2 regions of the Burkholderia humptydooensis genome follow, and region 1 is predicted to be linked to the other one. Evidence: riboswitches for the same ligand, from Rfam matches in the RefSeq annotation. Region 1 holds a riboswitch; the other holds the start of a gene.
The links. Region 1 has a riboswitch for cobalamin ahead of AQ610_RS09965 (HoxN/HupN/NixA family nickel/cobalt transporter). Riboswitches for the same ligand answer to the same signal wherever they lie in the genome.

Region 1 (6,216 bases):
GTGGTAGTTCGCGTAATCGTCGTTGCCGTGCGAACGCGACGGCTGCACGCCGACGAACACGTGGCCCGCGCGCCAGCCGGCGATCGGAAAGCGCCGCTGCCGCAGCGTCGGGTCCGCTTCGGGCGGCCCCCAGCGCGCGTCGAGCGCATCGCGCACCGCAGCCGGCAACTGCGCGAAGCGGCGCAGGTAATCGTCGAGCGGATAGCTCTGGAACGCCGGGCGCAACGCGCGCGTCGACGGATCGTTCGTCACGCCCTCGGTGATCCGTGCGAGCAGCGCGTCGCCGTCGCCCGGGAGCGCGTCGATCCGATAGCCTTCGTCGCGCAGCATCGCGAGCACCGCGAGCGCGGACGCCGGCGTGTCGAGCCCGACGCCGTTGCCGATCCGCCCTTCGCTCGCCGGATAGTTCGCGAGCACGAGCGCGACGCGCTTGCGGGCGTTCTCGAGCGTGCGCAGCCGGCACCAGCGGCGGCTCAGCTCGGCGACGAACGCGATCCGCTCGTCGTCCGGCTGGTAGCGCACGACGTCGACCTCGGTGTGCGGGCAACGGTACGCAAGCCCCTTGAAGCTCACCGCGCGCGTGACGATCCGGCCGTCGACCTCGGGCAGCGCGACGTGCATCGCGATGTCGCGCGCGTTCAGCCCGTGCGGATCGGCAAGCCACGCGTCGCGGTTGCCGCCCGACAGGATCACCTGCAGCACGGGCGCATCGCCCGCCAGCGCCTCGGGCTCGGCGGCGTCGAGCGCGCCCGCGGCGAACGCGGTCGTGTTCAGCACGAGCGACACGTTCGCTTCCGCGCACAGTGCGTCGACGACCGCGCGGCTCATCGCGTCCTTCAGCGACGTTACCGCGATCGGCAGCGGATTCAGGCCGGCGCGCGCGAGCGCGTCGGCGAGCGCGTCGAACACCGCGGTGTTCGCGGCCTGCCAGTGCGCCTTGTAGAACAGGATCGCGACCACCGGCGCATGCTCGCGCCAGCGTGCGCGCCAGTCGTCGAGGCTCGGGCTCGCGAGCCCCGGATGATAGAGCGCGGCGGCGGGCAATGGGCGCGGCGGCTCGGGCTCGCCGCCCACGCCGAGCGCGTGATGCGCGATGCTGCGCAACAGCGCTTGCGCGTTCGCCGGCCCGCCCTCGCGCAGATAGCGCCACCACAACCGACACAGCCCGGGCGCGACGGTGCTCTTCGCGATCAGGTTCGGATCTTCCTGCAGGTCGCCCGAGAACATCGCGAGCTTTTGCCCGGCGCGGTCCGCGAGCGCGACCGCCTGCTCGATCCCGTACGGCCAGTACGTCTCGCCGCCGAGATGGTCGATCACGACGGCGCGCGCATGCCGCAGCACGTCGTCGACGTAGAAATCGACCGACGCCGGTTGCCTGAGGAACGTCACGTTCGCGAGCCGCACGCTCGGAAAGCCGTCGCCGAGCGTCGGCACGACGCTCGCGAGCAGCGACAGCGTGGTGTCGGCCGAGCTCAGGATCACGATGTCGGCCGGCCGCTGGTCGATCCGGACGACGCCCGCCGTATCGTCGACGAAACCGCCCGGCGTGGTGCGCAACAGATGCATCGCTCTACTCCCGCTTCAATCGCGCCCGGCTGCGCCGCGCTTCGCCCGCCGCCGCGTCACGCGGCCTGCCCGCGCGCGGCGAGCGCCGCGTCGAACGCGCGCTGCAGCGCGGCCGCGTCGAGATCCTCGCCGATCAGCACGAAGCGGCTCGCATCCGCTTCGCCGTCGCGCCAGCGGCGGTCGAAATAGCTGTCGAAGCGCCGGCCGACGCCCTGCACGACGAGCCGCATCGGCGCGCCCGGCAGCGCGGCGAAGCCCTTCACGCGATAAACCGTGTGCGCCTCGACGAGCGCCGCGAGCGCGTCGAGCACCGCCTCGCGCGAGCTCACGCGCGCCTCGACGACGACCGAATCGAATTCGTCGTGGTGATGATCGGGATCGTCGGCCGAGCCGTGGTGGTCGTGCCGCAGATGGATCGTCTCCTCGGACGCGGCATTCAGCCCGAGCAGCGTCGCGAGATCGAGCTCGCCGCGCTGCGCGCGCACGAGCTTCACCTGCGGCGGAACTTCGTCGCGGATCGTCGTCTCGACGGCCGCGAGCGCCGCGTCGTCGAGCAGATCGGTCTTGTTGACGATCACGAGATCGGCGCACGACAACTGATCGGCGAACAGCTCGTGCAGCGGCGATTCGTGATCGAGGTTCGGATCGGCGCGGCGCTGCGCGTCGACGGCGACCGGGTTCTCGGCGAACAGGCCGAGCGCGGCGGCGGGCGCGTCGACCACGGTCAGCACCGCGTCGACCGTGAAGCCGTTCCTGATCGACGGCCAGTTGAACGCCTGCACGAGCGGCTTCGGCAGCGCGAGGCCGGACGTCTCGATCAGCACGTGATCGATGTCCGCGCGGCGCTCGACGAGCTTTTCCATCACCGGATAGAACTCCTCCTGCACGGTGCAGCACAGGCACCCGTTCGCGAGCTCGTAGAGGCGGCCGTCGGCTTCGCGGCCGGTTTCGTCGCAGCCGATGCCGCAGCCCTTCAGGATCTCGCCGTCGATGCCGAGCTCGCCGAACTCGTTGACGATCACGACGATCCGTTGGCCGCCCGCGTGCTGGAGGATGTGGCGCAAGAGCGTCGTCTTGCCGCTGCCGAGAAAGCCCGTGACGATCGTCACGGGGATTTTGCGCATCTGCATGGTGGTTCCGTTGGTCGGTATCGGGTCAGTGTCGGGGCGGTGCGCGAACGCGCGCGGCTCACGAGGCAATTTCACGCGCGGATCTCATGCGGAGATCGTCACGTCGATGTCGTCGTAGCGCTTGATCCGGTAGACGAGCGCGGAGACGATCCAGCTCGCGGCGAACAGGCCGATCACGACGTAGCCGAGAACGCCGAAGTGCTCGGCCGCCATCGCTGCGAAGTCCCACAGGCCGCCCTTGAGCGCGAGCTTGCCGCCGATGAGGGCGAGCGCCTCGATGCCGCCGATCACGACCGCGACGAGCACCGACACGAACGTGATCGTCATGTTGTAGTAGATCTTGCGGATCGGCCGCACGAACGCCCAGCGGTACGCGCCCATCATCATGATGCCGTCCGTCGTGTCGACGAGCGTCATGCCCGCGGTGAAGAGCACGGGCAGCGCCATCACCGACCAGAACGACAGCCCGCCGTGCGCCTGCGTCGCCGAGATGCCGAAGAGCGCGATCTCGGTCGCGGTGTCGAAGCCGAGGCCGAACAGGAAGCCGATCGGATACAGGTGCCAGCTACGCGACACGATCGCGAACAGCGGCCGGAAGATCCGCGCGAAGAAGCCGCGCTGGTTGAGCAGGAGGTCGAGATCCTGCTCGACGAGCGGCTCGCCGCGCCGCACCGCGCGAAACGTGCGGTACACCGAGATCAGGATCAGCAGGTTCGCGAACGCGAGCACGAGCAGGAAGAATGCCGATACGCTCGTGCCGATCGTGCCGCCCCACGCCTTCATTCCTTCGAAGCGCTCGGCGAGCGTCGCGGCCGTCAGCGCGACGGCGACCGTCATCAGCAGCACGACGCTCGAATGCCCGAGCGAGAAGAAGAGCCCCGCGCCGAGCGGGTTCTTTTTCTCGTGCATCAGCTTGCGCGTGACGTTGTCGATCGCGGCGATGTGGTCGGCGTCGACCGCGTGGCGCAGCCCGAACGTGTACGCGAGGAGCGCGGTGCCGAGCAGCACCGGCTGGCCGTGGAATGCGGCGAACGCCCAGACCCACGCGCCGACGTTGAACGCGATCAGCATCGCGTAGATTCCGACGATCTTGCTGCGCAACTCGACGGGGCTGTCGTTGAAGAGACGGAGAAACGATTTGAGCATGGCGCTCCCTTTGCGAACGGTCGACAAACACGATGAATGCCAACACGCGCGGCATCGCGCGCGATGCGCGCGCTCCCCGCTCCTTCCTTGCGTCGATCGCCCGCGCGCCGGTATGCGTCTGCGGCGGCGCGTTCGCGACATGCGCGTTTGCGACATGCGCGTTCGCGACATGCGCGGCGCGCGCCGAAGCGCGCGGCGGCGGACGGGGATGAAGCAGGCAAGCCGCGTCAAGCGGCGCGATGCAGCCGTGGACGATACGCCGCATCCCCGCGGCGCTGAACCTCGGGGCCGCTCGCCGCCGCGGCCGCGCATGCGCACGACCGGCGAACGGGCCCCGTGTCTCGGCCGGTATCCGGGCTGACGAAAACGCCGCTTCACCTTCCCGGACGCGATGCGTCCAGTGGTTGGCCGCGCATGCCGTCAGGCACGCGGAGAAGCCGGCGTCGCACCGCTTGCGCGATGCCTTCGCTTACCGTTGCGGGGGCAGCACAGGTTGGCGAGCCGCGACGCGGCGACGCTCCCTGTTTCCCGTTTGACTGCGTGCGACAGAAGCCGCACGCGAGCACCGAAACGCGAGCGAGTGTAGGCCGTGCGGGCGCGGTGCGTCAAGGCGGACAAAAGCGCCGACCAGGGCTTCCGCATGAAGGCCCCCATGAATCAAGGCTGAGAGCGGAAAAGGTTGTTGTAAACATTTGGCGTCTCAGGTTTACTCTCGATTTTTGCCGGACGAGAGATGCCAACGATCATGGACGCGTTTGCCGAACTGCGAGACCCGCGCTGCCGCGCCTGCCGTTATCCGTTGCAGGAAATCCTGTTTGCCGCCCTGTGCGCGGTTTTATGCGGCGTCGAGGACTGGGAAACGATGACACTGTGGGGCCGCACGCAGCTTGCTTGGCTGCGTAGCCATCTGGCGTATGAGAACGGCGTGCCGTCGCCCGATACGTTCCGGCGGGTATTCGGCGCGCTCAGTGCGAAAGCGTTTGAGCGCTGCTTCATCGACTGGGTCGGGCAACTGTGTCCGGCGCTGGCTGGCCAGCATGTGGCGATTGACGGCAAGGCGGTGCGCGGCAACCGTAGCGGCACGCATGCGGCGCTGCATTTGGTGTCGGCATGGTGCTCGAACAACGGCTTGAGCCTCGGGCAAGTGAGCACGGCCGATAAGAGCAATGAGATCACGGCGATCCCGGAATTGCTGGCCGCGCTCGATTTGCAGGGCGCGACGATAACGATCGACGCGATCGGCACGCAGCACGAGATCGCACGCACGATCGTGGAGGCCGGGGCCGACTACGTTCTGGCGGTCAAGGACAATCAGCCGCGACTGGCCGAAGGCGTGCGCCAGTGGTTTGCGGCTGCCCAGGACGGCAAGCTCGAAAGCTCGTACTGGGAGCACACCGAACATGACAAAGGCCACGGGCGGCTGGAGACCCGGGTTTGCCGGGTCAGCGATGATGTGGCGTGGCTGAGCGGGACAGGACAGCACTGGGCGGGTCTCCAGCGGCTGGTGATGCTTGAGCGCACACGCCAGATTGGCGAGAAAGTGACGACCGAGCGCTGTTACTACATCAGCTCGAAAGCGGTGAAAGCAACTGAGATGGCTCCGATCATCCGTGCTCATTGGGGCATCGAAAACCAACTGCACTGGGTCCTCGATGTCTCGTGGGGCGAGGATGCCAGCCTGATCCGCGACACCCTGGCCGCCCGCAACATGGCCAGTCTGCGCAAGATCACACTCAATCTCGCCCGGCTGGCTCAGAGTCGGCAGCCCAAGAAGGTGAGCCTGAAGAACATCCGTAACCTCGCCGCATGGGATACCGCTATGCGTGACTCCATCCTCGGCCTTGCCTGACATGCCTCTTCATGCGGAAGCCCTGAAGCGCCGACAAAAGAGCAAACAAAAAGGAGAACAAAAGGCGCCGCCGCGATCGTGCGGCGGGCCGCCCCGCCGGCGCTGTGCTATCGTATGCGCGCGTTCGGTGCCCGCCGCGCGTCGCGCATCCCGCCCACGCGCCACTGTCTTCACGGACGGGAAGGCGGCGGGATGGCAAGCGCTCAGCCCGGATACCGGCCGACGCACGGGGCGAGCCGCGCTCGCCGAACGCCCGGTTCCGCGGGGACGGAAGCGGGCGCGTCATCCACGCAACCCATGCGATCCGACACCCGGCCGGCAAGCCGGCCGTCGATCGCCGAGACCGCATGATCCGATCCGATTCACGCCACCGGAACCCGCGCGAGCGCGATGCGCGCGCGGCCGTCCGATGATGCGCGTCGCGCTCGGCATCGGCTGCCGCGCGGGGCGGCCCGCCGACGCGATCGAGGCGGCGATCCGCGCGGCGCTCGCCCGCTTGCCGGAGGCGTCGCTCGCCGATGTCGG
Region 2 (6,216 bases), 1.0 Mb from region 1:
ACGTCGGTCCTGCCGACGTGCCCCTGCCACGATCCCTCGACGCCCTGCACCTTCGCGCGGCCGACGTTCTGCGCGACATAGTACGGGCCGCTCGCGCCGGGACGATAGTCGATCAGGTTCGTGTAGCGCGTCTGGAACGCGGTGACGCGCACGACGCCCACCGCATCCGACGCATACTGCACGGCCGCCTCGACCGAATGGCTGCGCTCGGGCCGAATCGACCGGTTGCCCGCGTTCGGATAGTACAGATCGTTGAAGCTCGGCGCGCGAAACGCGCTCGAATAGCTCGCCGACACCTTCCAGCGCTCGGTGACGTCGAGCCCGTAGCCGAGATAGTAGCTGTTCGCGCCGCCGAAATCGGAGTACTGGTCGCGGCGCACGTTCGCCTGGAACTGGCTGCCGCCGAGGCGGCCGGTGTAGCCGAGCCAGCCGGAATTCACGTGGCGCTCGGGCGCCGAATACCTGTTCGATTCGAACGACTGGTCGAGCCGCTCGTACCCCGCCTGGATCTTGTGGCCGCGCGCGATCGCGAAGTCGTTCTGCCACGTGTACTGGCGGTCGTCGGTATTGAAGTGATCGGTGTACGCGCCGTTCAGCGCCGACTGGTTGCGATCCTTGCCGCTCGACACGTTCACACGCGTCGTCCACCAGTCGGCGAGCTTGCCGTTCGCGAACGCGGACAGTTGCTGGACGCGGCTGTACAGGTCGTTCAGATCGGTCGGCGAGCCGTAGGCGTCGTCGTAGCTGTTGCGGCCGTTCGCCTGGAAGTATGTGACGCCCGCGTCCCATTTGTCGCTGAACCGGTGCCGAAGCGATGCGGAGGCGCTCTCGTTCAGATAGCCGTTCGCGTTCGGATTCGCCTGCGGCTTGCGCGCGGGATCGAGCGCCGAGAAGCCGTCGGTCTTCAGCCGCGCGAGCGACACGCTGAACGTCGTCTTGCCGTCCTCGTCGAGCCGGCCCGACGCGCCCGCGCTTTGCGTCTGCGTGTGATAGCTGCCGTAGCCCGCGGAGAAATCGAAGCGCGGCGGATGATCGCCGCCGTTCTTCGTGAACACCTGCACGACGCCGCCGATCGCGCCGGACCCGTACAGCGACGACACGTTGCCGTTCACCACTTCGACGCGATCGATCTGATCGAGCGGCAACTGACTGATCTGCGACTGGCCGAGACTCGCCGAATCGACGCGCGCGCCGTCGATCAGCACGAGCGATTGCGTCGGCTGCGCGCCGCGCAGGAAAAGGCTCGCGCTCGCGCCCGGCCCGCCGTTGCGCACGATCTGCGCGCCGGGCGCGAGCGCGAGCAGGCCGGGCAGATCGGTCGCGCCGCTGTCGGCGATGTCCTGCGCATCGAAGAGCGTCGTCTGCGGGATCGCATCGGCGAGCTTCTGCGGCCCGCGTTGCGCGGTGACGATGATCGGCGCGAGCGGCTCGGCGGATGTCGAGGATGTCGAGCGCGTCGGCGCGGCCGAAGACGCACTGGAGGCGGCGGATGCCGACGCATCGCCTTGCGCGAGCGCGATGCAAGGCAGTCCGGACAGAGCGGCGAGCGCTGCGCGGACGAGAGGGGTTCGCATGAACGAAGATCCTGTTGAGTCACTGCGGCGCCCGCTTCCCCGCAGGCTCCGCATCACGGAGACGGGCACGCCCGTCTCCCCGCCTCGGCCGGTATCCGGGCTCGCGACATCACCGCCTCGCCTTCCCGCGCAATGCGCAGTGGCACGTCGCCGGCGGCCGTGCCGACGCATCAAGAGTGCGGCTTGCATCGAAACCGATGCGATCGCTTACCGTTGCGGGGGCAGCGCAGGTTGGCTCGGTCCCGGCGGACGTCGCGCCCTGCTTCCCGTTTAACCGCGCGCGAAGCGCGCGAGCACCGAGGCGGCGCCAGTTTAGGAGTGCGCGCGCCGCAGCGTCAAGGCGCCGCGCCGACGCGGCGCAAGAAACGTCGCGCCGTCTATCGGCGAGACGATCGGCATCAACGAACGACGAAGATATTTCGCGGCGAGAAGCGGGGGTGTTACGTCTAGAAACGTTACAGATATCGGAAACTCGCCTATTCCGCGCTAAAATGCTGGGTCTTTAGAGGACGCAGCACATGCTCAACGAACTCGAAACCCTATCTCAAAACATCGGCCGCCTGATCGCGCTGAATCAACGCCATCAAACGGAACGGCTCGCGCTCGAGGAGCAGGTCGCGCAATTGCGCAGTGAAGCGCAGACGCTGCACGCGGAACTCGAGCAGTTGCGCGACGAGCGCAACGCACTCGCGGCCGAGCGCGACACGCTGTCGGCGAAAATCGACGACGCGCAAGTGAAGCTCAACGCGATCCTCGAGAAACTGCCGCGCACGAAAAGCGTGCCGGATGCGGAAAACCAGCTCGACCTGCTCGCACCGCAGGCGAACGACGAAGGCGAAAGTGCGACGGGCCACGGAGAACATGCATGAGCACGAAGCAGATCGAAGTATCGATTCTCGGCCAGTCGTATCGTCTCGCCTGCTCGGCCGAAACCGAGGCGGCGCTTCTCGAGGCGGTCGCGCGTGTCGACGCGGAAATGTCGAAGATCCGCGCGAACAGTTCGGTGCGCGGCACGGATCGCATCGCGGTGATGGCCGCGCTGTCGCTCGCGTCGGAGTTGCTCAGGCTGCAACAGAGCGTGCGTCACGGCGAGGCGTTCCCTGCGGAAGAAATCCGGCGTACAATGCGCCAAATGAATGAACAACTCGGTGCGGTGCTCGCACAGCACGAGGTGCAGTAAACAAGTTTCACCGGGTTCGGCCAATGCTTGATCTATCGCGTTCAAGCCGCTGAATCCAAAGGTGATTCGAACAGTCAAGTCAGCTTCCCTGCCTGGTTCGCCAAGGTCATATATTCCTTGAACCAATGCCATGTGCACGGTTGCGGAAATTTGTAGCACGGGCGCGCGCGTCACTCTGTCTGATGTACCCGAAGTGCTGCTAACTGCGACCAATTCTGAACCTCAGGTTCAGGATGCCGGCCTAGCGGCTAAGGCGGGGGCCTATTCGACGGCATCGGGCAAGTCCCGATGCCGTTTCCTTTTGTGCAGCCTTTTCATTGCGTCGAGTCATTGCGATCCATGCGCTACTGGCTGATGAAATCCGAACCGAACGAGGCGAGCATCGACGACCTCGCCGCCGCCCCCGACCAGACCTTGCCGTGGACCGGCGTGCGCAACTATCAGGCGCGCAACTTCATGCGCGACATGATGCAGATCGGCGACGGCGTGCTGTTCTATCATTCGAGCTGCCCCGAGCCCGGCATCGCGGGGCTCGCGCAAGTCTCGTCGACGCCCTACCCCGATCCGACGCAGTTCGATTCGCAAAGTCCGTACCACGATCCGAAGTCGACGCGAGAATCGCCGCGCTGGGTGCTCGTTGACGTGCGCTTCGTCAGGAAGTCGCCGCTCGTTCCCCTCGCCGCATTGCGCGGGCACGACGCGCTCGCGAACATGCGCGTGCTCGCGAAAGGCAACCGGCTGTCGATCACGCCCGTCACGCCGGACGAATGGCGCTTCATCACGACGCGCCTGATGAAGTGACGCGGCCGCCACGTCAAACATTGTCAGAGCCGGCGCAAGAATCCGCGCCGGCCGGAACCTCCGCCCGCCTTCGACGGCCTAATGGGCGCATCGACGGATGCAGTGCCGCGTCCGCCGGGCGTTTCTGGAGAAGCGCGGCGTCCGTCCGCGCATCGCACGCCCCCGAACGCGTGCGCGCTTACGCTCAAGGAGTCAACAATGACGAAAAAATCCGCTCTAGCCATTGCCGTCACGCTTGCGGCGGCGCTGCCGATCGCCCTCGCGCTCGCCCCGTCCGCCGCGCGCGCGCAAAGCATGGGCCAGATGCAGCCGCCCGCGGGCGTGCTGTCGCTGTCCGCGCAGGCAAGCACCGACGTCCCGCAGGACGTCGTCGACATCACGCTGTTCTACGAGCAACAGGCAAAGGACCCCGGCACGCTGACCGCCGAGCTGAACAAGCGCGCGGATGCGGCGCTCGCGCAGGCGCGCGGCGTCACGGGCGTCACGGCCCGCACGGGTGAATTCTCGGTGTCGCCGAGCGTCGACCGCGACGGCAGGATCTCCGCGTGGCGCGGCCGCACCGAGGTCGTGCTCGAGTCGCACGACTTCGCGGCCGCATCGAAGCTCGCGGGCCAGTTGAGCCCGATGATGCAGGTAGGCAACGTCGCGTTCTCGCTGTCGCCCGAAGCGCAGCGCGCGGCCGAGCAGAAGCTCACGACGGAAGCGATCAAGGCGTTCCGCGCGCGCGCCGAGGAAGCGACGCGCGCGTTCGGCTACAACAACTACGCGATCCGCGAAGTGAACGTCGGCAGCGGCCGCAACGTGCAGCCGTATCCGCGGATGTTCGCGATGGCCGCGCCCGCGATGGATAGCGCGAAGATGAGCGCGCCGATCGCCGTCGAAGGCGGCAAGACGACCGTGACCGTCAACGTGAACGGCTCGGTGCAGATGAAGTGACGTACTGGAAGCGGCGCGTTGGCGCGCCGTTGACGGTCGATACGAAAACGCCGGCGACGAGCCGGCGTTTTTCATCGCGCGCCCCGAACGATCAGGCCGGCTTCGCGACGCCGCCGCGCCGATACGCCCAGATCATCATCAGCACGCCCGCGACGATCATCGGCAGCGACAGCCACTGCCCCATCGACAGGCCGAACGTCAGCAGGCCGAGGAAATCGTCCGGCTCGCGCGCGAACTCCACCGTGAAGCGCGCGGCGCCGTAGCCGATCAAGAAGAGCGCCGAGATCGCGCCCATCGGCCGCGGCTTGCGCGAGAAGAACCACAGCACGAAAAAGAGCGCGATGCCTTCGAGCGCGATTTCGTACAGTTGCGACGGATGCCGCGGCAGCATCTGGTGCGACAGGAACACCTCGTTCAGATTCCACTTCGCGGCGATGTCCTGGTGCGCGGCGAGCCACGCGGCGTCGTCGCGCGACGCGCCCGGAAACAGCATCGCCCACGGCGCGTCGGGGCTCGTCACGCGGCCCCACAGCTCGCCGTTGATGAAGTTGCCGAGCCTTCCGGCCGCGAGCCCCGTCGGCACCATCGGCGCGACGAAGTCGGTCACTTCGAGCCAGTGGCGCTTGCGCTGCCACGCGAACAGCGCCATCGCCAGCGTGACGCCGAGGAAGCCGCCGTGGAACGACATCCCGCCCTCCCACACGCGGAAGATGTCGAGCGGATGCGAGAAGTAGTAGCCCGCCTTGTAGAACAGCACGTAGCCGAGCCGGCCGCCCAGCACGACGCCGAGCACGCCGTAGAACATCATGTCGTCGATGTCCTTCGCGCTCCAGCCTTGCGCGGCGACGTGCGGCAGCTTCAGGCGCAGCCGCCCGACGACGATCGCGAGGATGAAGCCGACGAGATACATGAGCCCGTACCAGCGCACGGCGAGCGGGCCGAGGTGAATCGCGACGGGATCGAAATTCGGATGAATGATCATGAGTTAGCGTTGAAGGTTCTGAATCGATGCGGCATGCACGGGCACGTCGACCGCCGCCGCGCGAACGCGTCGCGACCGCGATTCGACGCCCGCGCCGCGCGAACGTTCACGGCCGCGTCGCGCGCCTGCTCACGTCCGCCCCGGCGGCCGCGTCCGGCGGCGAAGGCGAAGCGCGCCGCGCGGCGCCTCGCACGACGTCGATGAAGCCCACGAGCACCGGACTCACGTCGTCCGTGCGCCACACGAGGCCCGTCTCGACGACGGGCGCCGGATCGGCGAGCGCGCGGTAGACGACCCCCGTGCGCCGCAGGTTACGCAGCGATTGCGGCACGAGCGCGACACCCATGCCCGCGGACACGAGGCTCACGATCGTCTGCATCTGGATCGCCTCCTGGCCGATGCGCGGCGCGACGCCCGCCGCGCCGTAGCAGCCCGTAATGATGTCATAAAAGCCGGGCGCCAGACGACGCGGGAAGACGACGAGCGGCAGCGACGCGATGTCGGCGATGCGCACGGGCGCGTCCCCCGCCGCCTCGGCGGCGTCGGCCGGCATCGCGACGACGAGCGGCTCGCGCAACACCGGCAGATACGACAGCGACGCCGCGTGCCGCGGCGGCACGGGCGGGATCACGAGCCCCGCGTCGATTCGGCCCGCAGCGAGTTCCTCGATCTGCACGTCGCTCGTCGCCTCTGTCAGTTGCAGCCGCACGTGCGGGTGGCTCGCGCCGAACTCGCGCAACAGT

Region 2: another riboswitch for cobalamin. It lies ahead of AQ610_RS14270 (TonB-dependent receptor plug domain-containing protein); the one in region 1 lies ahead of AQ610_RS09965 (HoxN/HupN/NixA family nickel/cobalt transporter).

What each region holds. Positions count from the first base shown of each region.
Region 1 is NZ_CP013380.1:2,195,735-2,201,950, forward strand. It holds gene cobN (cobaltochelatase subunit CobN) at 1-1,566, opposite strand, end outside; gene cobW (cobalamin biosynthesis protein CobW) at 1,623-2,696, opposite strand; gene AQ610_RS09965 (HoxN/HupN/NixA family nickel/cobalt transporter) at 2,781-3,842, opposite strand; cobalamin riboswitch at 4,169-4,427, opposite strand; gene AQ610_RS09970 (ISAs1 family transposase) at 4,576-5,691, shown strand; gene AQ610_RS09975 (cobalamin biosynthesis protein) at 6,101-6,216, shown strand, end outside.
Region 2 is NZ_CP013380.1:3,199,793-3,206,008, forward strand. It holds gene AQ610_RS14270 (TonB-dependent receptor plug domain-containing protein) at 1-1,574, opposite strand, end outside; cobalamin riboswitch at 1,644-1,890, opposite strand; gene AQ610_RS14275 (hypothetical protein) at 2,093-2,443, shown strand; gene AQ610_RS14280 (cell division protein ZapA) at 2,440-2,754, shown strand; RNA gene ssrS (6S RNA) at 2,837-3,018, shown strand; gene AQ610_RS14290 (EVE domain-containing protein) at 3,094-3,555, shown strand; gene AQ610_RS14295 (SIMPL domain-containing protein) at 3,754-4,491, shown strand; gene lgt (prolipoprotein diacylglyceryl transferase) at 4,583-5,473, opposite strand; gene AQ610_RS14305 (LysR substrate-binding domain-containing protein) at 5,580-6,216, opposite strand, start outside.